3 regions of the Nocardia sp. NPDC050712 genome follow, and region 1 is predicted to be linked to each of the others. Evidence: riboswitches for the same ligand, from Rfam matches in the RefSeq annotation. Region 1 holds a riboswitch; each other region holds the start of a gene.
What was found. Region 1 has a riboswitch for S-adenosylmethionine ahead of AB0H76_RS28590 (amino acid ABC transporter permease). Riboswitches for the same ligand answer to the same signal wherever they lie in the genome.
Positions count from the first base shown of each region.

Region 2: another riboswitch for S-adenosylmethionine. It lies ahead of AB0H76_RS22230 (ABC transporter substrate-binding protein); the one in region 1 lies ahead of AB0H76_RS28590 (amino acid ABC transporter permease).
Region 3: another riboswitch for S-adenosylmethionine. It lies ahead of AB0H76_RS26305 (aminotransferase class V-fold PLP-dependent enzyme); the one in region 1 lies ahead of AB0H76_RS28590 (amino acid ABC transporter permease).

Region 1 covers NZ_JBFAHT010000004.1:98,073-105,350, reverse strand. The annotation lists gene AB0H76_RS28605 (GNAT family N-acetyltransferase) at 1-128, opposite strand, end outside; gene AB0H76_RS28600 (ABC transporter substrate-binding protein) at 132-1,091, opposite strand; gene AB0H76_RS28595 (amino acid ABC transporter ATP-binding protein) at 1,088-1,867, opposite strand; gene AB0H76_RS28590 (amino acid ABC transporter permease) at 1,864-2,844, opposite strand; SAM riboswitch class I at 3,031-3,125, opposite strand; gene AB0H76_RS28585 (hypothetical protein) at 3,318-3,947, shown strand; gene AB0H76_RS28580 (glycosyltransferase family 2 protein) at 3,980-5,128, opposite strand; gene AB0H76_RS28575 (DUF3153 domain-containing protein) at 5,150-5,896, opposite strand; gene AB0H76_RS28570 (carotenoid biosynthesis protein) at 5,986-6,948, opposite strand; gene AB0H76_RS28565 (hypothetical protein) at 6,945-7,277, opposite strand; gene AB0H76_RS28560 (NAD(P)/FAD-dependent oxidoreductase) at 7,274-7,278, opposite strand, start outside.
Region 2 covers NZ_JBFAHT010000003.1:378,566-385,843, reverse strand. The annotation lists gene AB0H76_RS22260 (ZIP family metal transporter) at 1-235, opposite strand, end outside; gene AB0H76_RS22255 (hypothetical protein) at 318-1,013, opposite strand; gene AB0H76_RS22250 (superoxide dismutase) at 1,105-2,091, opposite strand; gene AB0H76_RS22245 (MarR family transcriptional regulator) at 2,202-2,651, shown strand; gene AB0H76_RS22240 (DUF6585 family protein) at 2,648-3,454, opposite strand; gene AB0H76_RS22235 (HAD-IB family hydrolase) at 3,819-4,538, shown strand; SAM riboswitch class IV at 4,699-4,818, shown strand; gene AB0H76_RS22230 (ABC transporter substrate-binding protein) at 4,930-6,084, shown strand; gene AB0H76_RS22225 (ABC transporter permease) at 6,084-7,278, shown strand, end outside.
Region 3 covers NZ_JBFAHT010000003.1:1,270,931-1,278,208, forward strand. The annotation lists gene AB0H76_RS26285 (alkene reductase) at 1-185, opposite strand, end outside; gene AB0H76_RS26290 (MerR family transcriptional regulator) at 251-607, shown strand; gene AB0H76_RS26295 (lipase family protein) at 615-2,015, opposite strand; gene AB0H76_RS26300 (TetR/AcrR family transcriptional regulator) at 2,105-2,746, opposite strand; gene AB0H76_RS26305 (aminotransferase class V-fold PLP-dependent enzyme) at 2,851-4,164, opposite strand; SAM riboswitch class IV at 4,212-4,326, opposite strand; gene AB0H76_RS26310 (LysE family translocator) at 4,452-5,090, shown strand; gene AB0H76_RS26315 (Pls/PosA family non-ribosomal peptide synthetase) at 5,246-7,278, shown strand, end outside.

The DNA of each region.
Region 1 (7,278 bases):
TGACCGGCGCTGCGGCCGTAGCGGCTGCTGTATTCGACGGCGAGTTCGGCCAGCAGCGGCGCGGCCAGCGGATCGTCCTGGGCCACCCGGTGCACCCGCAGGCCGTTGTCGGGGAAGCGTTGTGACACCGCTCAGCCCTTCTTCGGCAGGCCGGGCGGGTTGATCCGCGACGCGGTGACGGCCTCGGAGGCCAGGCCCCAGCGGTCCAGGATCTTCTGGTAGGTGCCGTCCTGAATGAGGTGCTCGAGCGCCTTGTGCACCGGCCCGATCAGGGCGTTGTTCTTCTTGGTCAGCACCGCGATCTCGCCCTGCAACTGCTCGCCCGCGCCGGAGAAGCTCGCGATGATCTTCGTCTGCTTGGCGGTGGCGGAGTGGTAGATCGCGCTCGGGTTGGGACCGACGAAGCCGTCCAGGCGCTGGGAGGCCAGCGCGAGGTAGTAGTCGGTGGTCTGCTGGAAGTAGGCCAGATCGATCGGGGCCAGCCCCTCGGCGCGGTTGAGTTCGTTCCAGCGCACCAGCAACTGCTCCTGGTTGGTGGCGGTGCCGACGCCGATGCGCTTGCCCGCCAGGCTCTTCCGATCGGTGAAGACCAGATCGCTCTGGATCGGGACCTCCAGGGCGACGGTGTCGGTGCGGTAGGTGGCGAAGTCGTACTTCTCCTTGCGCTCCTCGGTCACCGTGACGTTCGAGATGAACGCGTCCACCTCACCGGAATCCACCTTGACGAAGTTCTGCGCCCAGTCCGCCACCCGCACCTCGAGTTTCAGGCCGAGCACGTCGGCGATCGCCGAGGCGAAATCGACCTCGGACCCGACCGTGGTCTTGTCGTCGGTGGCGTAGAACCGCAGCGGCGGCGCGGCTCCGCTGGAGCCGGTGATCACCAGGCTGCCGCGATCGCGGATCGCCTGCGGCACCGTCGCGGCGATGGCGTCGACCTTGGTGCCGCGGACTCGCCCGGACTGGGCGGGGGAGAGGTCGTAGGAGACCGCGCCGGCCTGCTGGACCTCGTGGCCCGCATCGGGATCGGTGCCGCAGCCGGTGACCAGGACGGCCAGCGCGGCAGTAGCGGCGGCCAGGGCGGAGAGCTTCATCGAATACCTGTTCTGGAGAGAAATGCGCGAGTGCGGGGATGTTCGGGATGGTCCAGGACCTGGGCCGGCGGGCCCTGTTCGACGATGGCGCCGTCGTCGAGGAAGACCACGGTGTCGGCGACCTCACGGGCGAAACCGATCTCGTGGGTGACGATCACCAGCGCCGTGCCGGTGTGGGCGAGATCGCGGATGACCGCGAGCACCTCGCCCACCAGCTCGGGATCCAGCGCCGAGGTGGGTTCGTCGAACAGGATCACCCTGGGGCGCAGGGCCAGCGCGCGAGCGATCGCGACGCGCTGCTGCTGCCCGCCGGAGAGCGTGCGCGGATAGGCGTCGGCGAACGCGGCGATGCCGACCCGGGCCAGCAACTCGCGGGCCTCCCGCTCGACCTCGTCCCTGGGCCGGCCCTGCGCCGACAGCGGTGCGAGCGTGACGTTTTCCAGCGCGGTCAGGTGCGGGAAGAGGTTGAACTGCTGGAAGACGAAGCCGATGCGGGAGCGCTGGCGGCGCACCTCGCGGTCGGTCAACGGGTGTAAGACGTTGCGGCGCAACCGATAGCCGATCAGCTCGCCGTCGATGTGCACAGTTCCGGCGTCCAGCGTCTCCAGGTGATTGAGCACCCGCAGCAGCGTGGACTTGCCGCCGCCGGACGGGCCGATCACCGCGACCACCTCGCCGGAGCGCACCGTCAGATCGATACCGCGCAGAATCTCCTGCGCGCCATAGGACTTGCGGACTCCGCGCACCTCGACCGCGGGCGTCGCCGCGGCGCTCATCGGGTCGCTCCGCGCGGTGTGGCCACGCCGATGGCGGCGATCTCACGGAACTTGCGCTGCGCCTTCTGCCACGGCGTCGGCGGGATCTCGCGCTGCGCGCCCTTGGCGTAGTGCCGCTCGATGTAGTACTGCGCCACCGAGAGCACCGTGGTCAGCACGATGTACCAGACCGTGGCCACCATCAGCAGCGGCACCACCCGGCCGTTGCGGCCGTAGATCACCTGGACCTGATAGAACAGCTCCGCGATCGCCATCACCGACACGATCGAGGTGCCCTTGAACAGGCTGATCACCTCGTTGGTGGCGTTGGGCAGGATCGAGCGCATGGCCTGCGGGACGATCACCGTCCGGAACTGCCGCCAGCGCGGGATGCCCAGGGCGGCGGCCGCTTCCAGCTGCCCGGCGTCCACCGAGATGATGCCCGCGCGGATGATCTCCGCCGAGTAGGCCGCCTGGTGCAGCGCCAGGCCGATCACGGCGGCGGTGAAGCCGCTGATCACGTTGTTGACGTCGAAGGTGAAGAAGGCCGGGCCGAACGGGATGCCGAGCGAGATCTTCTGATACAGGTAGGCGATGTTGAACCAGAACAGCAGCTGCACGATCATCGGAATGGATCGGAACGCCCAGATGTAGACCCACGAGATGACCCGCAGCACCGGGTTGTTCGACAGCCGGGCGATGGCGAGCAAGGTGCCGAGCAGGAACCCCAGCGCCGTACCCCACAGCGTCAGCTCCAGGGTGACCCGCAGCGAGGCGAGCACGGACTTGGCTGTGAAGTAGCGCGCGAACGTCGCCCATTCCCAGCCCGGGTTGGTCACCAGGCCGTGCACGAACTGGGCCAGCAGCAGCAGGGCCGCCGCGCTGATCACCCAGCGCCACGGATGCCACGGCTTCGCCACCGTCGGCGGCGCGAGCTCCGCCGGCTCCGGCGTGCCGGGCGGCGCTCCGGCGTCGGGTGGTGCGATCGACGCACTCATAACGATGATCCTCGAAAGAAAAAATGAACGCGACCACGCCGTCGGCGTCGGTCGCATCACCCGGCCAGCGTCGGGTGCGGGTCTGGCGGCGGCTCAGCCGCGACAACCCGTCGAGGTGCTGCGGCAGTGGTCGATGTGCAGGCGCCCCCAGCGGGTGGCGCGGTATGCGGTGCTCATGGTGGGGTTCCTCCATCGGTCCTGGCGGAAGCACCCGCACCCGGCATGCCGGGGGGTTGCTGCGACGTCGGCGAGCCAGGTCTCTCAATCGCTCTGGATGGTGCTCGAACATCATGGGGAGCAAGTGAACTCGGATTCAAGGTTAGAAATCACGATGAGCGCAGTCCTGGTCACCGGGGCGTTCGTGGCGGACTATGGTCGCGGCCCGATTGCTGGCCCCGCCGGAAATGCCCGGTTTCGGGAGGTAGCGGGCGTACGGTGTGAACCTCGATCGTTTCGACGTGAGGAGGTTCGCGGTGTTCGCTCGAAGTCGGCTCTCGTATCTCGCAGCCCCGGCGGCATTGGCCGCGCTCGCTCTCGCCCCGGTGGCGCCGGCCGTCGCGGCACCGGCCGCCTCCGACGGCACCGCCGGCGCCCTGCAAGCCCTCGGCGTGACGCCGTTCCTCTATCCCACGGCGGCCCTGTGCAGCGGCACGGGCGTCACCCTCACCAATCCCGCCATGGCGGGTGCGGTCCCGGGCCCCTGGCCAGCGCACACCCTGGCGATCCCCGGGCTGGACCTGACCGCCGTGAAATCCGGCCAGACCATGTTCACCTTCCTGCCCTCGGACCCGAGCCGCTCCGACGGCTCCGGCATGCGGGTGGCCTGGCTGAACATCGACACCGGTCGCGGCGGCATGGCGTCGATGGGCCCCCTGAACGAGGTCTTCGCGAGCATGGTCCCGCCCGAGGTGCCCGCTGTGCTCCGCCCTCTCGCCGAACAGGCCGTCCGCGACTTCTTCGCCACCAACGTCCCCACCGGCGGCATCCGCGCGGTCCCGGTCGACACCGGCCGGGGCACCGTCCTGGCCGCAGTCTTCGGCAGCACGGTCGACGGCGCGCGCAGCTGTTTCTATTTGCCCACGGTCGGAATCATCGACGCCTAGCCGGCGGACACGGCAGCGCGGGTGTTCGATGCTCAGCCGGCGCGCAGGGCCCGCTGTTTCCAGCGCAGCGTGCCCCGGCGGTGGGCGCGGTGCGAGCGGACCGTGAGTGCCGCGTAGGCGGCGACGGCGGCCGGGTGGGAGAGCGCGGCAACGATATCGGTGCGGGTCGGTGCGGCCGCCGTCTCGGTGGTTCGGGTGAGCAGGCGGCCGGCGACGGCGGCGGAATACCCGAGCAGCCCGGCGCGCCGTACCGATCCGCGGCCGGTGGCGGCGGCCAAGGGCGGGATCCAATAGGCCAGGGCGGCAACGGCTCCGACTGCCGCGGCGGCGACACGCGAACCGCCGTAGGCGGACCACAGCCAGCGGGTGTAGCCGGCGTCGAGTTCGGCCGCGCCCGAGTACATTCGGGTGCTCGCCAGCCGCCCGGCCGCGACCACGGCGGTGTGGCGGCCGCTGCGGCGCAGGGCGCGGGCGATATCCAGGTCTTCGGTCGGGCTCGCGGCTACCGCGCGGTGGCCGCCGATGGCGCGGTAGGCGGCGGTGTCGAAGACCAGGAACTGGCCACAGGCCACCGCCGTCGACGGTCTGCGGCTGCGATTGCCGGCGGTGATCGGCAGGGCGGCGGCCCAGGACCAGCAGAGCAGCGGCTGCACCAGCGCCTCGGCCGCGGAGCCCGCCACCTGGGCGGGCCACGGTGCGACCAATGCCACCTCGCGCCTGCGCAATTCGTGCACGGCGGCGGCGATCGCGCCGGGCCCGAGCCGCACATCGGCGTCGAGGAAGACCAGCGCGGCGGTGTCCGCCAGCTCGCCCAGCCGCTGGCAGGCCGCGGCCTTACCGGTCCAGCCGGGGTCGGGTTCGTCCTCGGACCGGATCACCAGAAAGCGGTCGTCGCCCGCGATCACCGCGGCCGCCGCGGCGGCGGTCCCATCGGTGGAGGCGTCGTCGAGAATCAGGACCCGCAGGTCGGGGACCCCGGTCTGGACCCGAAGATCCGCGAGCAGCGCGGGCAACCGGCCCGCCTCGTCGCGCGCCGGAACGCACACCGTCACCGGCTCGACCACGGCCGCGGACGCGGCCAGACGTGGCATCGTCACCCGGTTGTACAGCGCGACAGCACATCCGGCCACGGCCACCGCGGTGCCCGCCCGCACCACGGGGTAGCACCGCCCGGAGTTCACGTCGGTCCGCACCCGAGCGGCTCAGCGATGTTCCTTCACCGTGCGCCACCACTCGTTCAGCGAGAACCGGCCGGTGCCCGGCGCCGGGGGATTGCGATCCATGTAGGCCATCGCGGCGACGATCGCGGCGACCGCGAGGGTGATGCCGCCGACGATGCCCGCCCAGCCCGCGAACGAGCGGGTGTTGGGGTCGGCGTAGCTGACCTCGGCGCGGATCTGGGACACATCGCCGGGCGGCAGCTTCCAGGAGACGGTGGAGTCGTCCTCGCGGTTGCCGTTGGTCTTGGCGACGCGCGCCGGGAAGGCCACGGTGAATTGCACGTCGGAGCCGTGCGGCGGCACCGATTTCAGATCGACGCGCCCGCTCAGGCTGACCAGATCGCCGGTGCGCTGCATGCTCAGCTGGAACATGCCCTGGCTCTGCTCGGACAGCCCGCCCAGCTGGGACAGCTCACCGAAGGACAGATCCTCGAAGAAGACCTTGCTGCCCACGTACCCGTCCTGGGTGTAGGACTCGACCCGCACCTTGGCGGCCAGCGACTCGGGCGCCTTCAGCTGCGGCCCTTTGTCGTTGGCGTCGGCCGGCACCACCGCGGCCACGATCCGCCCGGACACCCGGTCGTTCGACGACACGCCCATGGACACCTGTACCCGCAGGCAGGCCGCGAGCATCGGCACCAGCAGCGCGGCCAGCACCACCGCCCCCGCTATCCGGACGCCGGTGCGGCGCGGCGACGCGGGAACCGGGGCAGCGGGCTTCGTGGTCATCGGGCTAGGTTGCACGGCTCACATCGTGCCAGGCCCGACCCCGCAATTGCCACGCGACAACCCGTAGACGGTCTGCCGATCGACCGGAATCACCGATAACGGGCAAGCCACCCCAGCAACGGGATTCCGAGCAGCCCCATCCCGAGCGCCCCGTAGGCGGCCGAGGCGGGCAACCCGAGAAACACCGCGTGCGCCAGCGCCGACCCCAGCCAGGTCCACAGGAACACCGCGACCGGCACCGCCACCGACGCGTCGCGCGCTCCCGCAATGCCCCGGGCCCACGCCCCGCCCGCCGAGTGGGCACTGCTGTGTTCCGCCCGTATCACTTCCGCCGAGCGCACACTCCCGTGTTCCGGCCGCGCCACCTCCGCCGAGTGCGCACCGCCGTGTTCCGGCCGCGCTGCTGCCGGCGAGTGCGCGCTGCCGCCCTGCGCCCCCGCCGACGCTGCACGCGAGTGCGCACTGCCGCGCTCCAAAACGGCCAACAGCCCTGCCATCACCAACCCCACCGCGAACCACCCCGCGTAGTTCGTCAACGGGATCTGCTCCAGCCCCGGCAACCCGGAACCGGCATCGCACCACCGCCATTGGCCATCCGCCACCATCTGCGGATCCAGGAACAGGTCCCACCCGACCGCGCCTACCGCCGTCAGTCCGATCCGCGCCGCTACTGTCCGCGCCAGCAACCCGGCCACGATCCACACCGGGTACAGCCCGCCGGTCCACGCCAGCGGCACGATGAGCGGCACCCCGGCCAGCGCCGGCCCGAGCCGGTCGACGGCGTAGTCGTAGCAGCCGAACGGGAACCCGGTCGCGGTGCCGATCACCTCCGCCAGCAGCCCGAGCCCGGACACGATCACCAGAAACCCCGCCGCGTAACCCGACCCGCGGGTCCGGGCGGCGTGGGCCAGGGCAGTGGCCGCCGCGAGCAGCACCACGACCACGGTCACCCGATCGCGGGCGCCGCCCTGCGTGAGCGGATAGCAGATCTGCGCCGCGACGAGAGCGACCGCCAGCACCGCGGGAACCAGCGCCCGATCGCTCGTCCTCACCCGGCGGCCTGCGGATGCAACCCGTCGAAACCGCCGCGGGCCAGGCGTTCGACGCCGCGCAGGATCTCGGCCCTGGTCACCGCGGGAACCACGAGCACGTTCGACAGCGTGCAGTATCCGAACTCGGCCACCTCGTCCGCGATCTCCTGGGTCAGACGGGCGGGATCGAAGACCGTGATCGTGAACGCGGCCGCGACCGTCGCCACGCTCAACTCGACCAGATAGCCCTTGGCCTCGGTCTCGAATTCGTAGCCGTCCAGGTACTCCGGGAAGCTGACGGTGTAGCGCAGTTCCCGTCCGTGCTCGGTCATCTCGTCGTAGCCGATCATC
Region 2 (7,278 bases), on a different contig from region 1:
TGGCCACGACATAGATTCCGGCCCCGGCGAACAGCGCCGCGGCCGCGATCCACACGCCCGCCTGATGGAAAGCTGGTTCGAAGAGTTCCGAGGAGGCCGCCGCGATCATGGTGCCCGCGCCGAACGCCATCAACGACGCGAGCACCTGCTTCGGCAGCGTCCAGCGCAACCCGATCGCCGCGCCGATCACCAGCGGTACCGCGGTCCCGAGCCCGTAGAGCAGCGCTTTCAGCATGGGCTCACCCTAGGGGCCGCGGTGCACCGGAAGCCGCAGGGCCGGTCCCCGCTGCGGGGACCGGCCCTTGTCGGCGCGGGAATCAGGCGGAAACCGACTGCGGCGCGGCGGTTCTGGCCCGGACCATGCCCCACGCCAGGGCCAGCAGCCCGATCGCCAGCAGCACCGCGTGCCCGATCCGCACCGGTTGCGGCGCGAAGAACTGCGGGATGAACAGCGCGAAACCCACCGCCTGCCGGATCGCGCCGGTGCGGGGCAGCAGCTGCGAGCGCCACACGGCGACGGCCGCGAGCACGGCCGCGACGCCCAGCAGGCCGAGTCCGAGGGCGAACATGGTGGAGGCGGTCGGATCGGAGCGGAAGTTCTCGCCGAGCGGTACCAGGGACTGGTCCTGCACGGCCGCGGCGTGGGCGCCGATGGCACGGAGCCCGAATACCTCGGCACCGTAGTAGGGCAGTGTCAGGCCGACGCCGATCCACGCGAGCACGGTGGCGCGCAACGCGGTGCGTTCGGACCGGGTGGGCCGCAGCGCGAGGTAGAGGCCGAGCAGCCCGACGGTGTAGAGCACGAACATGCCGACTGCCGCGATGTGCCCCACGAGCCAGCCGGTGCCGGCCCAGGATTCGGCTCCGGCGAGCGTGCTCTGGTCCAGGCGCGGAGCGGCGGTTTCGTAGACGACGGACAGCACCGCCGCGACCGCGAGACCCGCGGCACCGAGCCGCGTCCGCTGGTAATCCCGTGCCGCTGTGCCGATTTCGTAGGTGTGCTGGTCGATCATCATCTCTCCTCTAAGAGCACTGCTCTCTGTTGCGAATGATGATCGCGCAGCGGAGCTCCTCCTGTCAAGAGCAGTGCTCTCGTTTGGGAAATCAGAACCCTTCGACCGCCAGCACCTTGAACGGGGCGACCGGCGTACCCGCGCCCATCGGACCGCCCTTGTCGAACTGCGACGCCGCGACCAGCGCTTTGCCGCCCACGAAGACCATGGTCGTCGGAATCGACAGCGCCGCGTCGGTGACGACCGCGTCGCGGGTGCCGGTGGCGTAGTCCTGCGACATCGTCCAGCGACTCAGGGTGTTGGTGCGGTTGTGCACAACTCGCAGGGTCGTGCCGGACAAGTCGAGCCCGTCGCCGTTCTGCAGGTCGCCGCCGTCGAGGGTCACCTTGTGGATGGCTGTGGATGAATCCGGCCCGGTGGCAATGCGATACAGCGCACCGGTGGGCATGTCGACGACCAGCAGATACTTCCCGCTCGGGTCGGCGGCGATACCGTTCAGGCTGAATTCGCCCGCCGCGCGCGGTGTGATGGTCTTGCTCAGGTCGAAAGCCGTTGTCAGTTCGGCGGTTCCGCCGCGGCCCACCTGCTCCGGAGTCACACGATAGACCAGTGCGCGCGCGGAATCGGTGAGATACGCGGACCCGTCGGGTGTGATCGCCAGGTCGTTGACGAACCGCGGATCGGCGCCGGGCACGGTGAAGGTGGCGAGCAGGGCCCGAGTCCCGGTGTCGTACACCGAAACTCCCTTGGTGGAGTCGGTGACCCAGAGCCGGCCGGCCTGGTCGACCTTCAGTCCGTTGGCGGTGTTTCGCCCGTCGGCGCCTTCGGGCAGGAAGACCTCGGCTCGCGCGGCGCCCGCGGCGGCGCGATAGACCGCGCCGGTGCTGTAGGAGCCGACGTAGGTCGCGCCGGTGCGCGCGTCGACGGCGATGCCTTCGGGGTAGGCGCGCTCGCCGGGCAGTTCGTAGGCGGTGCCGATGTGGGGTGCGGAGGTGGTGTCCGACTCGGCGCCACAGGCGGTCAGGAGCGCGGCGGCGGCGAAAACGGCGGTAGCGGCGACGGGGCGCAGCAGATTCATGATCGAGCCTCTATCGAACGAAGTCACATTTAATAACGTGTTCGAACATAAATTAGAGGTCTAATGATCGTCAAGAGTCGAATGAGAAGGTGGCCGGATACCATGCGTGCATGACGTCGATGCCCGCCGCCGAGCGCCTCGGTTCCTACCTCAAGCGCGCCGAGCAGGCGATGGCCGCGGCGAAGACGGCCGCGCTGAAGCCGGCGGGCGTCACGGTTTCGCAATACAGCGCGCTACTGCATCTCGACGAGAATCCGGGAATCTCGGCCGCTGCCTTGGCGCGGCTGTGTGGCGTCACCCCGCCCACGATGAACACGGTGCTGAGCAATCTGCAGGAGCGCGGCCTGATCGAGCGCACCCCGCACGCCTGGCACAAGAACGTGCTGGAGACCCGCCTCACCGACAAGGGCGCGGCGGTCATGAAGGACGCCGACTCCCGCGCCATCCACGTGGAGCGCACGGTGGCGGCGGAGTTCGGCGCGGCCGAACTGGCACAGCTGCAAAACCTGCTGACCCGGTGCGCGGACCGATTCGATTCGATCCGCCCGGACCGGCCCTAGATCGGGTCGGTCACCCGGAGTCTTTCCGCCAGTTCGTTGAAGATGTAGAAGTTCGGGATCGACGCCACGGCGACCAGCGAGATCCACCGCCCGTCGAACTTGATCCGCACCAGCCCGCTGCGCGCGTCGATCAGCTGGATCCGCTCCCACGGGTAGCTGTTGCCGCGGAAGATCAGCGCGTCCAGGTTCAGCGCGAGATCGCCGAACTGCATGGTCTCTTCGTTGTCGATGGCGGCGACCGCGTTCGGCAGCTGGGTGGCGGTGATCGCCGACTGGATCGTCTTGCCCCACTCCCGGCCGTTGCTGAACAGGGTGTCGTCGAAGGTGGCGTGCGCACCGGGCCCGCTCATCTCGAACGCGTACTCGGTCATCGAGGAGGACTGGAACGGAATCACCCGCTGCTTGACCTGCGCGGTATCCCAGCGGAATCCGGCGATGCGCTCACCGGACCGGTACACCGTCATGCCGAAGTCGAACAGATCCAGCCGCGAGGACCGGTGCTGCCGATTGCTGCGCGCACGCCAAGCCGCCGGGATGGCCGGGACCAGCGCGAACAGCACGGCGGCTGCCCCGCCCGCGGGTGCGCCGACGGCCACACAGATGACACCGAGCACCACGCAGCACCCGATGACGATGCCGCAACCGCGCACGAACGTATCGCTCGCGGGTGCGGGCAGATAGGTCTGGCGGTGGGTACCGAGCTTCTGGTACTCGGACATCAGGTGGATCAGTTGTGATAGCGGAACCGTGCGCGCGTCATCGGTCTCGCCCGTATCCTGCTCCAGGGTGTTCGGAGTGGCCATAGTCCCTCCACGAGGCGGTTTTCCGCGCGAAGCGTATGTCACGCGCGCCCGACCCGCCACCGCGACCCCACGCGACGCGCCGGAGTTGGCGGCGAAAGTCAGGGCGTCGGCGACCCGGCCGAATTCATATTTTTGTCCAGCCTGGTCGAAATCGTTGTTCAAAAACGGTGTGGCACATACCTTTCGCTTGACGGTCATGAGTTCCAGCACATAGCCCCGGCTTGCCGGGCGGCAACCCTGCCGCCATAAGCGTCTGTTCCCGTTACGCAGGAGGATTCATGTCGTTAGCCACCGAACCGAAGTATCAGTTTCTGTTCGCACTGCCGGCGACCCGGCGTGCTGTGCTCATCCCGGGGGCGGCGGCATGACGGGGGTGGCGTTCTTCGATGTGGACGAAACTCTCATCACGGTGAAGAGCACGTTCTCGTTCCTGCGCTTCTGGCTCGCCGAAAATGGCGACGACGGAGCGAAATACGCGGAGATCACCGGCGACATCAAACAGCGGGCGGCGGAGGGTGAAGCTCGCGAGGAGATCAACCGGCAGTACTACCGCGCCTACCGCGGCGTGACCCAGGCCGAGCTGTACCAAGCGGGGCAGCGCTGGTTCGCCGAATTCAGCGCCGGCGGTACGGCGTTCTACGTCGATGTGGTGGAAGCACTGCGTGCGCATCAGGATTCGGATGATCGCATCGTGCTGCTCTCGGGTTCGTTCGCGCCGGCGATCACGCCGGTGGCCGCGGTTCTGGGCGCGGACCGGATCATCGCCACCACGCCGGTCGTGGATCGGCGCGGCCTGCTCACCGGGGCGGTGGAACGCCCGCTGGTCGGGACGGCGAAGGGCGCCGCGGTCCTGGACTACCTGCGTGAATCCGGCATTTCGGTGCGGGACAGCTACGGCTACGGCAATCACGCCAGCGATCTGCCGTTCCTGGAACTGGTCACGCACCGCGCCTACCGTGGCGCCGATCCGGTGCTGTCGCGGGTCGCCGCGCAGGGCGGGGACTGGTTGCACCTGGGTGACCGGGTCGGCGATGCCACCGGTGTCGCGGCGGATCCGGCCGATCAGGCGGCGGCGGTATGGTGAAACGGCTACGGGTGGCCATGAAATCCCCTTCGCAGTAGGAATTCTCAGTTCCGCAGGCGGGCAATGATTTGCCGCACGATGCGACTGCTGGCCCCCTTTTCTACTCGAGCTGAGCCAAACGGATGGAGCCGTCCGGAGGCGGGGTTACGATCTGCTCAACGGTCACGAGTATCAGCAGTGATGAGCCCCGGCTCGCTGATCGGCAACCCTCGCACCAGCGGTGGGGTGCCCCGGGTGACGACCAGGCGACTATTCACGGCGAATAGCGCAAGCGCTGAAACGGAGAACTCCCACAATTCCCGGGCATTTCCATGCCCGCATCCCTGCACCGTGCATTCCTCGCGTCGTCGGGAATGTGCGGTGAGCTTCGCTATGTAAGGAATACACACCAATGAGAAGTTTCTTGTCCGGGTCGCGCCGTCGCGTTTTCGCGGGTGTCGTAATAGCCGCCGCCGCACTGGGTTCGGCGACGGCGTGCGGTGACGATCAGGGTGCCGGCACCAGCGGCCCGGTCTACTTCGGCGTCTCCGGCCCGAAGACCGGCCCCTCGGCCGAGTACGGCCGGCTCTGGCAGCAGGGCTTCGACCTGGCCCTGGAGGAGATCAACGCGGCGGGCGGGATCAACGGCCGCAAGGTCGAATTGAAGTGGGAGGACTCGCAGTCCGATCCCAAGCAGACCGTCCCGATCGCCACCAAGTTCGTCGACGACAAGTCGATCATCGCGGAACTGGGCGACTTCTCCTCGCCCGCCTCGATCGCGGCCTCGCCGATCTACAACCGCGGCAAGCTGGTGCAGTACGGCTTCACCAATTCCGCCGTGGACTTCACCAAGGCCGGCGACTACTCGTGGAGCCCGTCCATCACCCTGGACGTCTTCCAGGAGCGCAACGCGGAGTGGATCAGCAAGCGCGCCAAGAAGGTGTCGGTGGTCTACCTCGAAACCGACTGGGGCAAGCAGGCTTTCCAGTTCTTCGAGAAGTTCGCCAAGGAGAAGGGCATCGAGATCGCCTATTCCTCCCCGGTGCTGCCGGATTCCACCGATGTCAAGCCGATCCTGATCAAGGGCCGCGAGGCCAACCCGGAGGCGTTCGTGCACCTGGGCTACGGCCCGGACGGCGCGCTGGTGGTCAAGCAGCTGCGCGACGTGGGCTTCACCGGCCAGTTCTTCGGCGGCCAGAACACCCCGCAGTTCATCTCCCTGGCCGGTGCCGCCGCCGAGGGTGACATCGTCAACGGCGTCTTCACCCCGGCCGATCCGGATCCGAAGGTGCAGGCCTTCGTCAAGGCCTTCAAGGCCAAGTTCAACGTCGACCCGGGCGACTTCAACGTCTACGCCTACGACGCCCTGCACGTGCTGGTCAAGGCCGCCAAGGAAGGCGGCGCGACCCGCGAGGGTGTGCTGAAGGCGCTGAAGAGCGATACCCAGTTCACCGGAATCGGCCTGGGCACCTTCAGTTTCGATCAGAAGACCCGCCGCCCGCTCAACGTGAAGCCGATCGAGCTGATCCTGCGCGAGGGCAAGTTCGTCCCGACCGGTAATCGCTGATGTTCGACACCCTTATCGCGGGGCTGGTGCACGGTAACGCGTACGCCCTGCTCGCGGTGGGCATCACCCTGATCTTCGGCGTCACGAACGTGATCAACTTCGCGCACGGCGCGGTGTTCGCGTTCGGGTCGATCCTGGGCTGGTGGCTCATCGCGCAGCAGGGGGTGCCGCTGTGGCTGACCATCATCCTGGTGGTCGGGGTGACCGCCCTGGTCGGCATCGCGATCGACGTGCTCGCCGTCCACCCGCTGCGGAAGGCGCCCGCGATCGCGGCGTTGCTCGCGACGGTGGCGGCGGGCCTGATCATCGAGAACCTGGTGCAGATCGTCTTCGGCCCGGAGACCCGGCCGTTCCCGCAGGTGCTGCCCACCAACAATTTTCAGCTGGGTGGCGTCCGCTTCGGCACCTCGGACGTGGTGATGTTCGCGATCACCCTCGCGGTGATGGCCGGGCTGGCGGGCTTCCTGCGGTTCAGCCGCTACGGCCTGGCGATCCGCGCGACCGCCCAGGATCCGGACGCCGCCGAGCAGATGGGGATCGGGGTGGCCCGGATCCAGGTGCTGGCCTTCGCGATCGCCTCGGGTCTCGGCGGTCTGGCCGGAATCTTTGTCGGCCTGTACAACTCGAACATCTCGCCGACGAGTGGCAGCCTGGTCGGGCTCACCGGTTTCGTGGCCGCGACCATCGGCGGGCTCGGGTCCATCCCGGGCGCGGTGATCGGCGGGTTCGCGCTCGGTGTGGTCGAGGCCTTCGGGATCTACGTCTTCGGCGACGGCTACCGCGATCTCATCACCTTCGGCGTGCTGGTCGGGTTCCTGATCCTGCGGCCCGGCGGGCTGCTGGCCAAGGTGCCCGCGATCACCGCCGAACCGCTCACCGGCACCTTCCTCGGCGCCGGTCGGCAGCTGCGGATCCGCTGGTGGCACGCGGTATCGGCGTTCGCGGTGGCGGGCATCGCGGTGCCGCTGGTTGCCAACAACTACGCCCTGGTGGTCGGCACCCAGATACTCGCCTACGCGATCATCGCGGTGTCGATGACGCTGGTGGCGGGTTCGGCGGGGCAGCTGGTGATCGGGCAGGCCGGTCCGATCGCGATCGGCGCGTACACCTCGGCGATCCTGACGTTGAACCACGGCTGGCCGTTCCTGGCGGCGGTACTGGCCGCGGGCGTGGTGGCGGCGGTGGTGTCCTCGG
Region 3 (7,278 bases), on a different contig from region 1:
GCCTCGGCGATGATCAGGCCGGCGCCGGCGCGCTGGGCGTAGTAGGTGGCCATCAGGTCGGTGGGGGTGCCGTCGGCCGTGGCGCGGTTGCGTGACATCGGCGCCATCACCAGGCGATTGGGGAGTTCGAGGGCCCCGAGGCGGGCGGTGTCGAAGAGGCTGGTGGGTGCTGCTGTGTTCGTCATGTGGGTACGGTAAAACTTGACATCAATGTGAGGATCAAGTCCGAATGTGAAAGGCCAGGTGGCGGATGCGAATCGGGGAGTTGGCCGAGCGCACCGGGGTCAGTGAACGGTCGCTGCGCTACTACGAGGAGCAGGGATTGCTGGTCTCCGGGCGCACACCGGGCGGCCACCGCGACTATCCCGAGCCCGCCGTGGACCGGGTCGTGCACATTCAAGAACTGTTCGCGGCGGGGCTGTCCAGCAAGAAGATCGTGCAGATCCTGCCCTGCATGCGCGACGTAGACGGCGGCGCCAACGAGTTCGCCACACCGGAACTGGTGGACGAGCTGCGCACCGAACGCGAGCGCATCGATCGCAAGATCCGCGATCTGCTGCGCTCGCGCGAGGTGCTCGATGAGGTCATCGGGCGGGCCGCCGTCTGAGGCGTCCTCAGGAGCCGATCGGCTTGCCGAACAGCGCCAGTACGGTCTCGCCGAGCATCGTGCCGGCGTAGGGCAGCACGCCGGGCGCGGCAGCCATCGAGCTGACATCGCTGGTGCTGCAACCGGATTGGGCGGGCACGCCGTTCAGCCGATCGCGCAGCCAGAGCAGGGCGGCGGGACCACCGCTGACCTCGGCGACGATGTGCTCACTGGCCCAGTCGCGGGTGTACTGGACCTGGGCGCTGGGGTCGGTGCAGTAGCTGTCGACCATGGTGTTGGCCGCGCCCAGCGGCAGGATCTCGTCCCAGCGGGAGTGCCAGATGAACATCGGCATATCGGGGACGGTCTTGCCGAGCCGGGTTTCCTCCACGACGCGCTGTACTGCCGGATTGCGCATCGGGTCACCCGCGGTGGACCACAGCAGGCCCTTCAGGTCGACGAAGGGCAGCAGCATCGACTGATATTGCACGCACAGCGGGCCTTTGGCGGTGATGAGCGCCCGGCCGAGCGGGTCGATATTGCGGTCGATGTACTCGGCGAAATACGGGTATTCGCGGGTCAATCCGATCACCGCGGCCAAGACCAGCGCGGCGGTGGCCTGCCCGTTGGCCATCTCGAGCGCGGCGCCCAGGTCGGGGCCGTTGCCGCCGCTGGCGGAGGCGACGATGTTGAGGTCGGGCGCGTAGCTCTGCTTCAGTTCGGCGGCGTGCTGGGTGGCCAGGGCGCCACCGGAGTAGCCGTACATGCCGACCGGGGCCTGCGCGCCGACGCCGAGCGGTTCGAACGCGGTGGCGGCGCGGATGCCGTCGAGGGTGATGCGCCCGGCGAGCGGGCCGGCGGCGTAGGCCGAGTTCGGGCCCTGGTGGTCGGGGATGACGACGGCCCAGCCCTGTTGCAGCGCGGCCTGCGCGAAGAGGAATTCGGCGGGCGCCACGATCTGGCCGGCGAAGGTGGCGGCCGAGAGGAATTGCAGCGCGTAGGACGGCGCGCAGTACCCGGCGAGCGAGTCCTCGGCGATCTGCACCGACAGCAGTTTGCGGGGTTCGGGGGCGACGCCGCGCGGCTTGAGCATGGTGGCCACGGCCGGAATCGGTTGTCCGGCGGTGTTGTTGGAGCGGTAGGACACCTGCCAGGCGTCGACATTGAGCGGGATGATCCCCGCGTTCGCGACGTTGACCTGCCGGACCGCGATGAGCCCGCCGGGGTCGGTGGCGGCGACCACGTCCGCGGGCGGGTTGTAGAAGGCGGCGTCGAATTCCGGCGGCAGCGGTATCGGGGCCGGCGCCTGAATGGCCGGCTGGGCCGGCGCCGGTTCGGCGACGGCGGTTGTCGTAGTGGCCAATACCGCGAGCACGCCGGCGGCCAGGGCTGCGGTACGACGCAGCGCGTGTGATTTCCAGATGGTCATCTTCGACCCACATCCCTTGTTCCCCGCATTGAGACACCTGCGTCTCAATGTTGCGCGTCACTATCGCACGAACGTGACCGGGATCGCAATTACCCCTCGGATGTGCTGGGGATCAGCAAGGCGAACAGCAGCGTCGACAGCATCTCGACCAGGGCACGCACCGGCGGCCGCTGCTCGTCCATGCTCCAGTGATGGGCCGCGCCGTTGAGCGCGCCGATGAAGCCGGCCATGGCGGTCGGCCAGCCGCAGGCCGGAGCGCGCACCTCGGGCACGTTGGAGGCGATGGCCTCGATGGTGTTGGCCCACTCGTCGCGCACGCCGAGCCGGTGCTGTTCGACGCGTTCGCTGACGCCGACCACCTCGACGTAGGCGACCTTGGCCCGGCGGATATCGCTGACCATCGCGTCCAGATACGCGGTCAGGCCCACGGTGACCAGTTCGCGGGCCGAACCGCCGGTGGTGTCGGCCAGCGCCGCCGCGACGGCGTCCCGGGCCGCCTGATGGGCCGCGTCGTAGGCGGCCATCAGGAGATCTTCGCGGCTCGAGTACTCCTCGTAGAACTGGCGCCGGGACAGGCCCGCGGTCGAGCAGATCTCTGTCACAGAGCTTTTCGCGTACGACCGATCGGCGAACACCGTCAGCGCCGCGTCTACGAACAAGGCGCGGCGCTCGGCGCGGCGCTCCAGGACCGATTGTCCGGAGTAGCTGTGTCTGGTCTGCGGCGTACCCATCGCCGCCCAGCGTAGTGCCCGCCGCGGCGCGGTTCCCGATCGGTGGCCGCAACCGAAAAGGCAGGTGCGGGCAGGTTTCCCGGCCCGCACCCGCCTTGCGGAGGTCAGTCGAGGCAGGCGGCCGCGCCGGCGCTCGGATCGGAGAAGTCGCGGGTTTCAGGGGTGGGGTTCCACAGGCCGTCGGTCTTGGCGTACTTCCAGGACGGGCCGTGCTCGACGAGCGTGGCGACGGCCTGGATCAGCCGATCGACGTCCGCGGAGCTGGTGCCGAGGCCGACGCTGGCGCGCAGCGCGCCTTCCAAGCCGAGGCGGGCCAGCAGCGGGTGGGCGCAGAAGCGGCCGTCGCGGACGCCGATGCCGTGCTCGGCGGAGAGGTAGGCGGCGACCTCGCCGGGGGCGAAGCCGTCCAGGGTGAAGGCGACGATGCCGACGATGTCGGGGCTGTCGGCCCACAGCCGCAGCTGGCGGACGCCGGGGAGGGCGGACAGGCCGGTGCGGAGGCGTTCGGCGAGTTCGTGTTCGTGCGAGATGAGGGTCTGCGGGTCGATCTGACACAGGGCGTCACAGGCGGCCGCGAGGGCGGCGACGCCGAGCACGTTGGGCGAGCCGGCCTCGTGCCGCTGCGGGGCGGGCGCCCACTGCGCCCCCGCGGTGGTGACCTCGCGGACCGCGCCGCCGCCGGCCAGATACGGTTCGGCCTGATCGAGCCAGTCCCGCCGGCCGACCAGCACGCCGGCGCCGAACGGCGCGTAGAGCTTGTGGCCGGAGAAAGCCAGGTAGTCGATGCCGGTGTCGCGCAGGCTGATCCGGCGATGCGGCGCCAGCTGCGCGGCGTCGACCAGGATGCGGGCGCCGCACTGGTGCGCGATCAGGGCGAGGCGTTCCAGCGGCAGCACCTCCCCGGTGACGTTGGAGGCGCCGGTGACCGCCAGCAGCGCGGCGGGCTTGCTGCACAATTCGGCGACGACCAGGCGGATGGTCTCCTCGACGGTGTCGGCGGCGCGCACGACGCGGCGGCCGTTCTTGGTCCACGGCAGGAAGTTGGCGTGGTGCTCGATGTCGAGGACGACGGTGTCGCCGGGGACGCAGCCGGCCAGCAGGTTCAGCGAATCGGTGGTGTTGCGGGTGAACACGACGACCTGGTCGTCGGCGGCGTCGAGGAAGCGGGTGACCGAACCGCGGGCCGCTTCGTAGCGCTCGGTGGAGATGCGCGAGGCGTAGCCGGCGCCGCGGTGCACGCTCGCGTAGAACGGCAGCAGCTCCTGCACCCGGTCGGTGACCTGGGCCAGAGCCGGCGCGCTGGCGGCGTAGTCGAAGTTGGCGTAGGTGGTGGTTCCGCCCTGCACGAGCGGCACCTGGAGATCGTCGCCGGATACTCGGGCGAGGGGGGCGCAGATCTGGGTGGCCACAGCAGTCATCACGTAAATCCCGTCGGTTCAGGGACCCGCAATCGTGAGATCGGTCGAGTCCGCGCTTGCCGCGCCCATCTGGACGAACAGCCTGGTCGTCACCCGGAGCACCCCACCGCGGAGGAGGGTTGCCGACCAGCTAGCCGGGGCTTAGTGCTGGTACTCATGACCTGAACCGAGATTGTCAGACGCACCGGCGGCCTGTCAACCGCCATTTCCCGCTAGTCGCGGCTGCATGAAAATGCAGTGAAAAGAATAAACTTGCGAACTTGTTCCGGATGCGTTCCCATGGAGGGGTGACACCTTCACTCCTGCTCAGCTTCGTCGGCCTGTGCATCCTGCTGTCCCTCACGCCCGGTCCGGACACCTTCCTGGTGCTGCGCTACTCGATCGCCGATGCCCGACCGGGGATCGCGGCGGCGATGGGGTCGGCGCTGGGCGGAATGGTGTGGGCGGTGGTCGTGGCCGCCGGTGTCGCCGCGCTGCTGGAGCAGTCCGCCACGGCCTATCGGCTGTTGAAGGTGGTCGGCGGAATCTACTTGCTGTACTTGGGAATTCGCGCCCTGATCGACCTGCGGAAGCAGCGCCGGGCGGCCGCCGCGGAACCGGCGGACACCCCGGCCCGCCCGGCGGCGGCCGCCTCGGTTCGCTCGGCGTTCGCCGCGGGCGTGATCTCCTGCCTGTTCAACCCGAAGGTCGGGTTGTTCTACCTGGCGGTACTGCCGCAGTTCCTGTCCGAGGTCAGCTTCGCCAACACCTTGGCGCTCGGCGCCATCGAATCCGCCATCGCCGCGATCGAAATGGTGCTGGTCGCGCTGCTCGCTTCGCGGGCGGTGGCGCTGCTGCGGCGGCCGGTGATCCGGGAGCGGCTCGAGCAGGCCTCGGCGGGAATTCTCGCCACGCTCGGGATCGGCACCGCCGCTTCGGCCGCGTAACGCTGCCGCGGTTCGGCGACGGGAAATTCGCAGGTACCGCAGGTACCGTGGACAGTTGGTCACCGTGGTGTTTGCCCACTGGTAACCCTGGTCGTGCAGTATTTCCGCCGTCTCGGTATGGGCCGGGATCGGTCTATGAGAGGTGGGCAGGGCGGATGCTCCAGCCGGAGGTCGATGCGGTAGCCGAGGAGCTATCGAATCCTTTGCTGCGCGGCACCCTTGCCCCGCCGGCCCGGACCCTGGTCGATATTCTCGCCGCGACCGCGGACACCTACCCCGACGCGCCCGCCCTCGATGACGGCACGACGGTGCTCGGGTACGCCGAACTGCTGGCCGAGGTCGATACCGTGGTCGGTCGGCTGGCCGCCGCGGGTGTCCGGGCGGGGGACCGGGTCGGGGTGCGGATGCCCTCGGGGAGCAGCGATCTCTACGTCACCATTCTCGCGGTGCTGCACGCGGGCGCCGCCTACGTCCCGGTCGACGCCGACGATCCGGACGAGCGGGCCCGCCTGGTCTTCGGCGAGGCGCGGGTCAGCGCGATCGTCACGGCGGCCGGTGTGGAGCGCACCGGAGTCGAAACAGCCGACGCGGCAGTGGAATCCACCGAACTCCCGGCACCCGACGACGACGCCTGGATCATCTTCACCTCCGGGTCCACCGGTACGCCGAAAGGTGTTGCGGTGACCCATCGCAACGCCGCCGCGTTCGTCGACGCCGAGGCCCGGCTGTTCCTGCGCGACGCGCCGATCGGCCCCGGCGACCGGGTACTGGCGGGGCTCTCGGTGGCCTTCGACGCCTCCTGCGAGGAGATGTGGCTGGCCTGGCGGCACGGCGCCTGCCTGGTGCCCGCGCCGCGCGCGCTGGTGCGGACCGGCGCGGATCTGGGGCCGTGGCTGGTGCGCCGGGAGATCAGCATCGTCTCCACCGTGCCGACCCTGGCCGCCACCTGGCCGGCCGAGGCGCTGGACTCGGTCCGGCTGCTCATCTTCGGCGGCGAGGCGGTCCCGCCCGAACTCGCGGAAAAGCTCGCCGGAAACAGCAGTTCGGGAGACGTCGACTCGGTCCGGGAGGTGTGGAACACCTACGGGCCGACCGAGGCCACCGTGGTCGCCTGCGCGGCGCTGCTCGACGGCACCTGGCCGGTCCGGATCGGTCTCCCGCTCGACGGCTGGGACCTCACCGTCGTCGACGCGGCCGGTAATCCGGTGGGGGAGGGCGAATCCGGCGAGCTCGTCATCGGCGGTATCGGCTTGGCCCGGTACCTCGACCCCGCCAAGGATGCCGAGAAATACGCGCCGCTGGCCTCGGTCGGCTGGGAGCGGGCGTACCGCAGCGGCGATCTGGTGCGCAACGACCGGGAGGGTCTGGTCTTCCTCGGCCGCGCCGACGACCAGATCAAGCTGGGCGGCCGCCGGATCGAACTCGGCGAGATCGACAACGCGTTGCAGCACCTGCCGGGTGTCACCGGCGCCGCGGCCGCGATCCGAACCACCAAGGCGGGCAACAAGATCCTGGTCGGCTATCTGACCGGCCCCGGCGACGATTTCGACCAGGCCGGAGCCAGAGCGATACTAGCCGAACAACTTCCGGCGCCACTGGTGCCCCGGCTCGCTGTCGTCGCGGAACTGCCCACCCGCACCTCCGGCAAGGTCGACCGCGACGCGCTGCCCTGGCCGCTGCCCAAGCACAAGGACCCGGACGCCGACACCGGACTGTCCCCGACGGCGCAGTGGGTCGCGGGACTGTGGGATTCGCTCCTCGGCGCGGAGGCCACCGGACCGGGCACCGACTTCTTCGATCTCGGCGGCGGCTCGCTCGCGGCCGCCCAGCTGGTGGCGGCCTTGCGCGAGCGCTATCCGCACGTCGCGGTCGCCGATCTGTACGACCATCCGCGCCTCGGCGCGCTGGCCGACTTCCTGGACGCGAGCGCCCCGGTCGAGGCCGTCGACGAACGCCTCGTGCGCCCGACGCCGCTGAGCGCCCAGACCTTCCAGGTCCTGGCCACCATCCCGCTGACCACGCTCACCGGCCTGCAATGGCTGACCTGGCTCGCCATCGTCGGCAATATCGCCGCCCGCTACGGCGCGCTGCCGTGGCTGCCGCATCTGTCCTGGTGGTGGGCACTGGTGGCGTTCCTGCTGTTCATTTCCCCGCCGGGGCGCATGGCGCTGTGTGTGCTCGGGGCCCG